One region of the Bradyrhizobium sp. CAR08 genome, then DNA from elsewhere that is predicted to be linked to it. Evidence: predicted binding sites of a transcription regulator. Region 1 holds the regulator's gene; the other holds the start of a gene.

Evidence for each region. The regulator PhoB, encoded in region 1, activates phosphate uptake and scavenging genes when phosphate is short. The targets are predictions, from matches to a motif close to TGTCATNNANCTGTCAT.
Region 2: a site for PhoB is predicted at 2,239-2,255, ahead of ACIPUD_RS34905 (UDP-2,3-diacylglucosamine diphosphatase). Genes of this name have one in related genera too.

The regions. Positions count from the first base shown of each region.
Region 1 covers NZ_JBIXJX010000010.1:228,415-233,190, forward strand. Annotated here, with positions in the region: gene argF (ornithine carbamoyltransferase) at 1-466, opposite strand, end outside; gene ACIPUD_RS22295 (aspartate aminotransferase family protein) at 466-1,668, opposite strand; gene ACIPUD_RS22300 (GcrA family cell cycle regulator) at 2,124-2,636, shown strand; gene phoB (phosphate regulon transcriptional regulator PhoB) at 2,884-3,591, opposite strand; gene phoU (phosphate signaling complex protein PhoU) at 3,614-4,330, opposite strand; gene pstB (phosphate ABC transporter ATP-binding protein PstB) at 4,341-4,776, opposite strand, start outside.
Region 2 covers NZ_JBIXJX010000025.1:84,037-88,812, forward strand. Annotated here, with positions in the region: gene ACIPUD_RS34895 (threonine/serine dehydratase) at 1-282, opposite strand, end outside; gene ACIPUD_RS34900 (glycosyltransferase family 4 protein) at 346-1,389, opposite strand; gene ACIPUD_RS34905 (UDP-2,3-diacylglucosamine diphosphatase) at 1,403-2,215, opposite strand; gene thiD (bifunctional hydroxymethylpyrimidine kinase/phosphomethylpyrimidine kinase) at 2,422-3,222, opposite strand; gene ACIPUD_RS34915 (Lrp/AsnC ligand binding domain-containing protein) at 3,352-3,597, shown strand; gene ACIPUD_RS34920 (c-type cytochrome) at 3,622-4,551, opposite strand; gene ACIPUD_RS34925 (CHRD domain-containing protein) at 4,707-4,776, shown strand, end outside.

The DNA.
Region 1 (4,776 bases):
CGATCGGGCCGCGATGTTCCTCGTAGGTCATGAGGTCCGCCATCACCTGGCAGGGATGCGAGCGGCGCGTCAGGCCGTTGATGACGGGCACGGTGGCGTTTGCCGCAAGCTCCAGCAGCGCATCGTGATTGAGAATGCGGATCATGATGGCGTCGACATAGCGCGACAGCACGCGCGCGGTGTCGGCGATGGTCTCGCCGCGGCCGAGCTGCATTTCGGCGCCGGTGAGCATGATGGGCTCGCCGCCGAGCTGGCGCATGGCGACGTCGAAAGACACCCGCGTCCGCGTCGAGGGGCGCTCGAAGATCATCGCCAGGGTCTTGCCTTCGAGCGGCCTGACCGGCTGATGCGCCTTCTGCTTCGCCTTCATCGCGGAGGACGCAGCGAGCATGCGCTTGAGCTCCGACAGCGGCAGCTCGTTGATATCGAGGAAGTGCTTCGGTGTTTTATCGGGCGACTTGCTCATCAGCTTGCCGCCCGCTTGTTGCCGGACAACGCGGTGCAGGCGCGCTCGAGCCGCCCGACGCTGTCCTCGATCTCGGCTTCGGTGACGATCAAAGGCGGCAGGAAACGCACGACATTGTCGCCGGCACCGACGGTGAGCAGCTTTTGGTCGCGCAAGGCTGCAACGAGATCGCCGGAGGGCACCACGGCCTTGATGCCGATCAGGAGGCCCTCGCCGCGCACTTCGCTGACGACATCGCCGTGTCGGTCGATCACGGAGGCGAGCTTCTGCTTGAGCAGCAGCGACATCCTCTGCACGTGGTCGAAGAAGCCGGGCTTGAGCATGACGTCGAGCACGGCGTTCGCAGCCGCGATCGCGAGCGGATTGCCCCCGAAGGTCGAGCCGTGCGAGCCCGGCGTCATGCCGGACGCCGCTTCCGCGGTCGCAAGGCAGGCGCCGATCGGGAAGCCGCCGCCGAGCGCCTTGGCCAGCGACATCACGTCGGGTTCGACGCCAAGGCGGCGGTACGCGAACAGATCGCCGGTGCGGCCCATGCCGGTCTGCACCTCGTCGAAGGCGAGCAACAGACCCTTCTCGTCGCAGAGCTGGCGCAACGCCCTCAGGAAGGCGGGCGTTGCCGAACGCACACCGCCCTCGCCCTGGATCGGCTCGATCAGGATGCCGGCGGTCTGCGGACCGATTGCCTTTTTCACGGCATCGAGATCGCCATGCGCAACCTGGTCGAAGCCCTCCATCGGAGGGCCGAAACCTTCGAGATATTTTGCCGATCCCGTTGCGGCCAGCGTCGCCAGCGTGCGGCCATGGAAGGCGCCTTCGAAGGTGATCATGCGATAGCGGTCGGGATGACCCTTTGCGGCGTGATAACGGCGCACGACCTTGATCACGCATTCCAGCGCTTCGGCGCCGGAATTGCAGAAGAACACGAAATCCGCGAAACTTTCATTGCACAGGCGCGCGGCGAGCTTTTCGCCGTCCGGGCTCTGGAACAGATTCGACATGTGCCAGAGCTTGGTGGCCTGCTCCTGCAACGCCGCGACCAGCGCCGGATGGGCATGGCCGAGCGCATTCACCGCCACCCCGGAGGTGAAATCGAGATAGCGCTCGCCATTGGTCGCGATCAGCCAGCAGCCTTCGCCACGCTCGAAACCAAGGTCGGACCTGGCGAAAACGGGGAGCAAATGCGGCGCTGCGCTGTTAGTCATGATGGTCACTTGAATGTTGCGGACGGAGTGAGCGTGCATTGCGCAACGCACCATCGACCGGCCCGGAAAACGAAACGTGCCGCCTCTTGAGGGCGGCACGTGCGACTATCTTAGGCCTGGTGAAACGGGTGTCAATGCCGCCCGGAAAGCCTCGCGAAACGCTGAATCCGTAGTCTTGCGGTGCCGATTTTGCGGGATTTGGCCACGGAACATGTGGAAGCGAGTCGGCGGACTCTTGCGCGGGAGTCACGCCATATTGTAGCGTTTGGATTGTCAGATACGACATCTCGTGCAGTGGTTCTGATCTTTAAGTCCTTATGTACCGGCGTAAACGTTCGGGCGTTCAAGACGCGCCCGGCGAGCCTTAAGGGATTCTGGCGGCACGGGTTTTTGAAGGCTTAGGCATTCGCTGCGAGGCCCCAGGATGGCTGGCGCGCAGCGAGGGAAAGGGTGCAATGACGGTTTTGACCTGGTCCGATGATCGCGTCGAGCAGCTGAAAAAGCTCTGGGAGGCCGGACTTTCGGCCAGCCAGATCGCGGCGGAGCTCGGCAATGTGACCCGCAATGCCGTGATCGGCAAAGTGCACAGGCTCGGCCTTTCGGGCCGCGCCAAGAGCCCATCATCGGCAGCGCCGCGGCCGCGCAAGGCGCGCCCCGCGCAGCACATGATGCGGGTGAGCCGCCCGATCTCGCGCGGCAACACCGCGCTGGCGCAGGCCTTCGAGGTGGAGGCTGAGCCGGATCCGGTCACCTATGACAACGTGGTGCCGATGAGCCAGCGGCTGTCGCTGCTGGAATTGAACGAGGCGACCTGCCACTGGCCGGTCGGCGATCCCTCGAGCCCGGACTTCTTCTTCTGCGGTGGAAGGGCGCTGTCCGGACTGCCCTATTGCGCCCAGCACTCGCGCGTTGCGTACCAGCCGGCGTCGGATCGGCGCCGCGCACCGGTGAAGCCGGGTCCGCGGTAATCACGGCAAGTCGTCGCGCGAAGACGATTCAACAATTTCAGCGTCGTCCCGGCCTAGTGCGCAATTGCGCACGGGGGGCCGGGACCCATACTCCGAGCACGCAATAATCGTGCGGAAGGGGTCACTCCGAGTCTTCGCCAAACCACGTTCGGTGGTTATGGGCCCGGATCAGCGCTCGCTTCGCTCGCTTGTCCGGGACGACGGCTGAGAATGCAGGGACAACTCGCCAACAAACAAGCCTGCAACCCTACACCTGCTCCGCCTTGGCAAACCGATCATCCAGCGCGTAGCCGGCGCCGCGGACGGTGCGGATCGGGTCCTGCTCGCGGCCGAGATTGAGCAGCTTGCGCAGGCGGCCGATATGCACGTCGACGGTGCGCTCGTCGATATAGATGTCGCGACCCCAGACGCTGTCGAGCAGTTGCTCGCGCGAGAACACGCGCCCCGGATGCTCCAGGAAGAACTCCAGCAGGCGATATTCGGTCGGACCGAGATCGATCGGCCGGCCCGAGCGCGCCACGCGGCGCTTGTCGCGGTCGAGCTCGATGTCGCCAAAAGCAAGCACCGTCGCGAGCCGCTCCGGGCTTGCGCGCCGCAGCAGGCCTTTCACGCGCGCCAGCAGCTCCGGCACCGAGAACGGCTTGACGATGTAATCGTCGGCGCCGGTCGCAAGACCCCGCACCCGCTCGCTCTCCTCGCCGCGCGCGGTGAGCATGATGATCGGGAGCTGCTTGGTCTCGGGACGGGTGCGAAGCCGCCGGCACAATTCGATGCCTGACAGGCCCGGCAGCATCCAGTCGAGCACGATCAGATCGGGGATGTGCTCCTTGAGGCGGGTGTCGGCGTCGTCGCCGCGCATCACCGTCTCGACGTCATAGCCGTCGCCTTCGAGGTTGTAGCGGAGAAGCTCGGTCAGGGCTTCCTCGTCCTCAACCACCATAATGCGTGCGCCCATCGGGTCGTCGCTCCCTAAGTCTTCAGGTGTTCGGTACCGTGTTGGCGAAGGTCGTCATGTCGCCCTTCGGCCGCTTGTCGGTGATGGCCTGGCCCTCGATCATGTAGAACACGGTCTCGGCGATGTTGGTGGCGTGGTCGCCGATCCGCTCGATGTTCTTGGCGCAGAACATCAGATGGATGCAGAACGAGATGTTGCGCGGATCCTCCATCATGTAGGTGAGGAGCTCGCGGAACAGCGAGGTGCAGATGGCGTCGACCTCCTCGTCGCCCTTCCAGACCGCCATCGCCGCCGGCAGATCATGCGCGGCATAGGCGTCCAGCACCGACTTGACCTGCTGCTGCACGAGGTCGGTCATGTGCTCGAGGCCGCGGAACAGCTTGAGCGGATGGAAGTCCGTCTCCAGCGCCGCGACGCGCTTGCCCATGTTCTTGGCGAGGTCGCCGATGCGCTCGAGATCGGTCGCGACGCGCATGGCGCCGACGATCTCGCGCAGATCGACCGCCATCGGCTGGCGGCGGGCGATGGTGAGCACCGCACGCTCCTCGATGCGCTTCTGCAGCGCGTCGAGCTCGGTGTCGATGGCGACGACGCGCTGGCCGAGCGGGACGTCGCGGCGGATCAGCGCGTCGACGGACTCGACGATCATGCGCTCGGCGATGCCGCCCATCTCGGCGACCAGGCGAGTGAGTTCCTGGAGGTCGGTGTCGAAAGCCTTTGCGGTATGTTCAGAACCCATGTCGCGTCTCCTAGCCGAACCGGCCGGTGATGTAATCCTGCGTGCGCCGATCTGACGGCGACGTGAAGATCTTGCTGGTGTCGTCGAACTCTATCAGCTCGCCGAGATACATGAAGGCGGTCTTGTCGGAGACGCGCGCCGCCTGTTGCATGTTGTGGGTGACGATAGCGATCGTGTAATCCTCGGACAGCTCCTGGATCAGCTCCTCGACCTTGGCGGTCGAGATCGGGTCGAGCGCCGAACAGGGTTCGTCGAACAGGATCACCTCGGGCCGCACCGCGACGGTGCGGGCGATGCAGAGGCGCTGCTGCTGGCCGCCGGAGAGCGACAGGCCGGAGGCGTTGAGCTTGTCCTTGACCTCGTTCCACAGCGCGCCGCCGCGCAGCGCCTTCTCGACGCGGCCGTCCATCTCGGACTTCGAGATCTTCTCATAGAGACGGATGCCG
Region 2 (4,776 bases), on a different contig from region 1:
CTTGGCCGCCGCCGCCACGCCCTGGGCGTGGTTGCCGGAGGAGAACGCAACCACGCCGCCGGCGCGCTTGTCCTGCGGGATCGAGGCGACCTTGTTGAAGGCACCGCGAAACTTGAACGACCCGGTGCGCTGGAGCATCTCCGGCTTGAGATAGACCTTTGCACCGACACGCTCGTTGAGCACGGGAAAGGACAACAGCGGAGTGCGGACGGCGAAAGGTGCGATCACGCGTGCTGCGGCGTCGATATCGGCAGGGCCGATCGGGAGAAGCTGTTCTGTCATGCCTGATGTTATCGCGCCGGATGAGGCCCGGGCAAGGCATCTCCGCGCGAGGCTTTGGGGCTCTCAGGCGACGAATCGCGCCGGCTCTGCCCCGTTTCGGCCGGGCAGCACCGCGCCGACGGCCAAAATGCTGTCGATAAAAGCCCGGGCCGAGGCCTCCCAGGTGTAGTTGGCGGCGAATTCCACGCAGTCCTGCCGGGAGATGTCGAGCGCGGCAAAGCAGGCGCTGCGCAGATCGTGATCGAGCGCGCCAACCGGCGCATCGCCGATCACGTCGCGGGGGCCCTTCACCGGGAAGGCCGCGACCGGCAGGCCGCTCGCCAGCGCTTCGAGCAGGACCAGGCCGAACGTGTCGGTCTTGCTCGGAAATACGAAGACGTCGGCCGCAGCATAGATGTCCGCCAGCTCCTCGCCGTGCTTTTCGCCGAGGAAGATCGCGTCCGGATAGGCCTCCTCCAGCGCGACACGCGCCGGGCCGTCACCGACGATCACCTTGGTGCCGGGCAGCTCGAGGTCGAGGAACGCCTCGAGATTCTTCTCCACCGCGACCCGACCGACCGAGAGGAACACCGGCGCCGGCAGGCAGAGATCGATCGCGCGGGGATGGAACAGACGGGGGTCGACGCCGCGCGGCCACAGCACGACATTGTCGAAGCCGCGCTCGGTCAGCTCACTGGCGAGCGCCGGCGTCGCCGCCATCACGGCGCGGCTGGGGCTATGGAATCGGCGCAGCGCCCGCCAGATCAGCGAGCCCGGCACCGGCACGCGGGCGCGGACATATTCGGGAAAGCGGGTGTGGAAGCTGGTCGTGAAGGGCAGCTTGCGCTGCCGGCAATAGCGGCGGACCATCAGGCCGATCGGCCCCTCCGTCGCGATGTGGATGCTGTCCGGGCGCGCCTCTTCGATCAGCTTCGCGATTCTGCCCGGGCGCGGCATGGCCACCCGCACGTCCCGATAGCTCGGCATCGCAAAGGTGCGGAACGATTGCGGCGTCAGGAACGAGAATTCGACGTCGAGACTTTTGGCGGCGTCGGCAAGCTTGGTCAGCGTCCGAACCACACCGTTGACTTGCGGGTGCCAGGCGTCGGTCGCGACCAGGATGCGCATCAGGCTGCCTTTGTCATGCAGCTCTGGCTGCGACCTGCGGGACCTGTGCCGGCTTCTCGGCCTGGTCCGCCCAGGTGATGATCTCGAAATGGCCGTCGTCGTGCTCGACCAGCGCCGTACAGCTCTCGACCCAGTCGCCGCAATTCATGTAGCGGATTCCGCCCTCGTCGCGGATCACCGCGTAATGGATGTGACCGCAGATCACGCCGTCGGCGTCGTGGCGCCGTGCCTCGGCAGCGAGTGCCTGCTCGAATGCGCCGATATAGTTGACGGCGTTCTTGACCTTCTGCTTGGCCCATTGCGACAGCGACCAATAGGGCACCTTGAACATGCGCCGGAAGAAGTTGACGAAGCGATTGAGCTGAATCGCGAAATCGTAGGCCTTGTCGCCGAGATGGGCGAGCCAGCGTGCGTTCTGCACCACGAGGTCGAAGATGTCACCGTGGATGACGAGATAACGCCTGCCGTCCGCGCCGATGTGGACGGTGTTCTCGACCACGTCGATGCCGCCGAAATGCGTGCCGTAATAGTTGCGCAGGAACTCATCGTGATTGCCGGGGATGTAGATGACCTTGGCGCCCTTGCGCGCCTTGCGCAAAAGCTTCTGGACGAGGTCGTTATGCGATTGCGGCCAATGCCAGCTCGATTTCAGCGCCCAGCCGTCGACGATATCGCCGACGAGATAGATCGTGTCGGCATCATGGAAACGCAGGAAATCGAGCAGAAGATCGGCTTGAGAACCGCGGGCTCCGAGATGAACGTCGGAGATGAACAACGTGCGAAAGCGCCGCTCCGGGCTCTCGTCACTCACATCGTAACTTCCCATGCGCCAGCCTGTAACAATGTCCCGTGACAGGGGGATGACCAATCGAACCTTTGAGGCACCCTCAGATACGAATCGCGCTTGCCTCGCCCACCCCGCGAATATCAGTCGCATGCGACAATCAGGCGACATGGCGTCGCAGCGCCCTCCGCAAGAACCCGGAGCTGCATGGCGGGACGGACTAGCGGTGGCGCGCTCGCGAGCGGCGTTCAGTAAAATTTGTGGAAATGATGGATCGGGCCGTGGCCGTGGCCGACGCTGAAGCGATCGGCGGCTGCGATCGCCGCGCTGATCCAGGCCTTGGCGTTGCGCACGGCGCGCTCGAGATCCTCGCCCCTGGCGAGCCCTGCGGCGACCGCCGAGGACAGCGAGCAGCCGGTGCCATGGGTGTTGCTTGTGGCAACGCGCGGCGCGGCGAGCGCGATCGTGGTGCTGGCATCGACGAGATAATCGATACTCTCGGCGCCCTCGCCGTGGCCGCCCTTGATCAGGACCGCACGACAGCCGAGCGCCAGCAGCCGGCGCCCCTGGCTTTCGATCTCGGCCTCGCTGGCCGCGACCGGCTCGTCGAGCAGAGCCGCGGCCTCGGGCAGATTGGGTGTGATCACCGAGGCCAGCGGCATCAGCTTGATGCGCAGGGCATCGACGGCATCGGACGCGAGCAGGCGATCGCCCGACGTCGCCACCATCACGGGATCGAGCACGATATGCCCGGGCGCCCAGCGCGACAGCGCGGCCGCGATCGCATCGATGCTGGCGGCTTGCGCCACCATGCCGATCTTGACCGCGCCGACCTCGAGATCGGAAAACACCGCGTCGATCTGCGCGGTGACGAATTCGGCGGGCACCGCGTGAATGCCGGTGACGCCGCGCGTGTTCTGCGCCGTCAGCGCCGTGATGGCCGAAGCGCCAAAAACGCGGAGCGCGGCGAAGGTCTTCAGGTCGGCCTGGATGCCGGCGCCGCCGCTCGAATCGGAGCCGGCAATGGTCAGCGCTACGGGTGTCGTCATGGGGCGATCTTCAGCGTTTTCGAAGCCATGGCCCGTCCTAGCGCGCCTCTCCCAGCCCAGCAAGTTCGCTTGCTAAATCCGGCCGGGTTTGGCCTATTAGCCGTCAGATATGCTTTCGGAGTGACCGCGATGGTTCCCTTTTTCGTCCAGATCAAATGCAAGCTCGGCCAATCCTATGTGGTCGCCAATGCGCTTGCCGAAGCCGAGATCGCCTCCGAGATCTATTCCACGGCCGGGCAATACGACCTGCTGGTGAAGTTCTACGTCGACAACGACACCGATATCGGCCACTTCGTCAACGAGAAGGTGCAGGTGCTGCCCGGCATCCAGGACACCCTCACCATCATCACCTTCAAGGCGTTTGGCGCGAGTTGACCGTCCGGAAAAGAGCGGGCCCGATCAGGCGCCGCCCTCCTTGCGCTTGGGACGCGGCGGACCGTCCACCGGCGGCAGCGATTTGAGATAGTCCGCCATCGCCGCGAGATCGTCGTCCGGCAGTTGCGAGGTGTTCTTGATCACCCGCGTCATCGCGCCGCCGACGCTGTCGCCGTCGGGCAATTCGCCGGTCTTCAGGAAATAGGCAATATCCTTCGCGCTCCACTCGCCGAGGCCCTTCTGGGTGATGTTGGGCACCCATCCCTCGCCTTCCGGATTGGGGCCGCCGGCGAAGCGTTGTCCGGCCATGATGCCGCCAAGCGCGTTGCGCGGGCTGTGGCATTCCGCGCAATGGCCAAAACTGTTGACGAGATAAGCGCCGCGATTCCACTGCGGTGACTTCGCGCTGTCGGGGACGAAGGGCTTGTCGTCCAGAAATAAGAATTTCCAAATGCCGACGTTACGCCGGATGTTGAACGGAAAGCGCACATCGTGGTCGCGCACCTTGCCTGCGACGGCCGGCAGCGTTTTCAGGTACGCAAAGAGATCGATCACGTCCTCGCGCCTGGCGTGCTGATAGGACGTATAGGGAAAGGCCGGAAAATAATGCCCTCCGTCCGGCGAGACCCCGTGCATCACCGCATTGACGAATTCGGCATCGTTCCATTTGCCGATGCCATCGGTCGGATCGGACGAGATGTTCGGCGCGTAGAACGTTCCGAACGGCGACTTGATCGCGACGCCGCCGCCGAGCCTGAGACGATCGGGCTGGTCGGGGACGGCATGGCATGAGGCGCAGCCGCCGGCGTTGAACATCACCTGGCCATTGGCAAGATCAGGGACGCGGGCAGGCGCGGTGCCGACGGCCGCCCCCACCGGCGCGCTGAGCCACCAATAGACGCCGGCTGTGGCGAGTGCGGCGAGCAGCGCCACGGAGATTGTTCGTCGCAACATGCGGTCCTTTCGTCATCGCGGCGAAGCTTATGACCGATGTCCTCGCGGCTCCAGCCACGAAGAATTTAGCCCACCGCGGCCTGAAACGGGAATAAACTGCAATGCCGGCTGTTGGAAGTTTGGCAGCCCAAACGGGTTCAGCAGGGAGAAAAATCATGAACAAGATCGTCATCGCCATGTCAGTGCTTGGCGCCGTTGCTTTTGCGGGTTCGGCCAGCGCGGAAA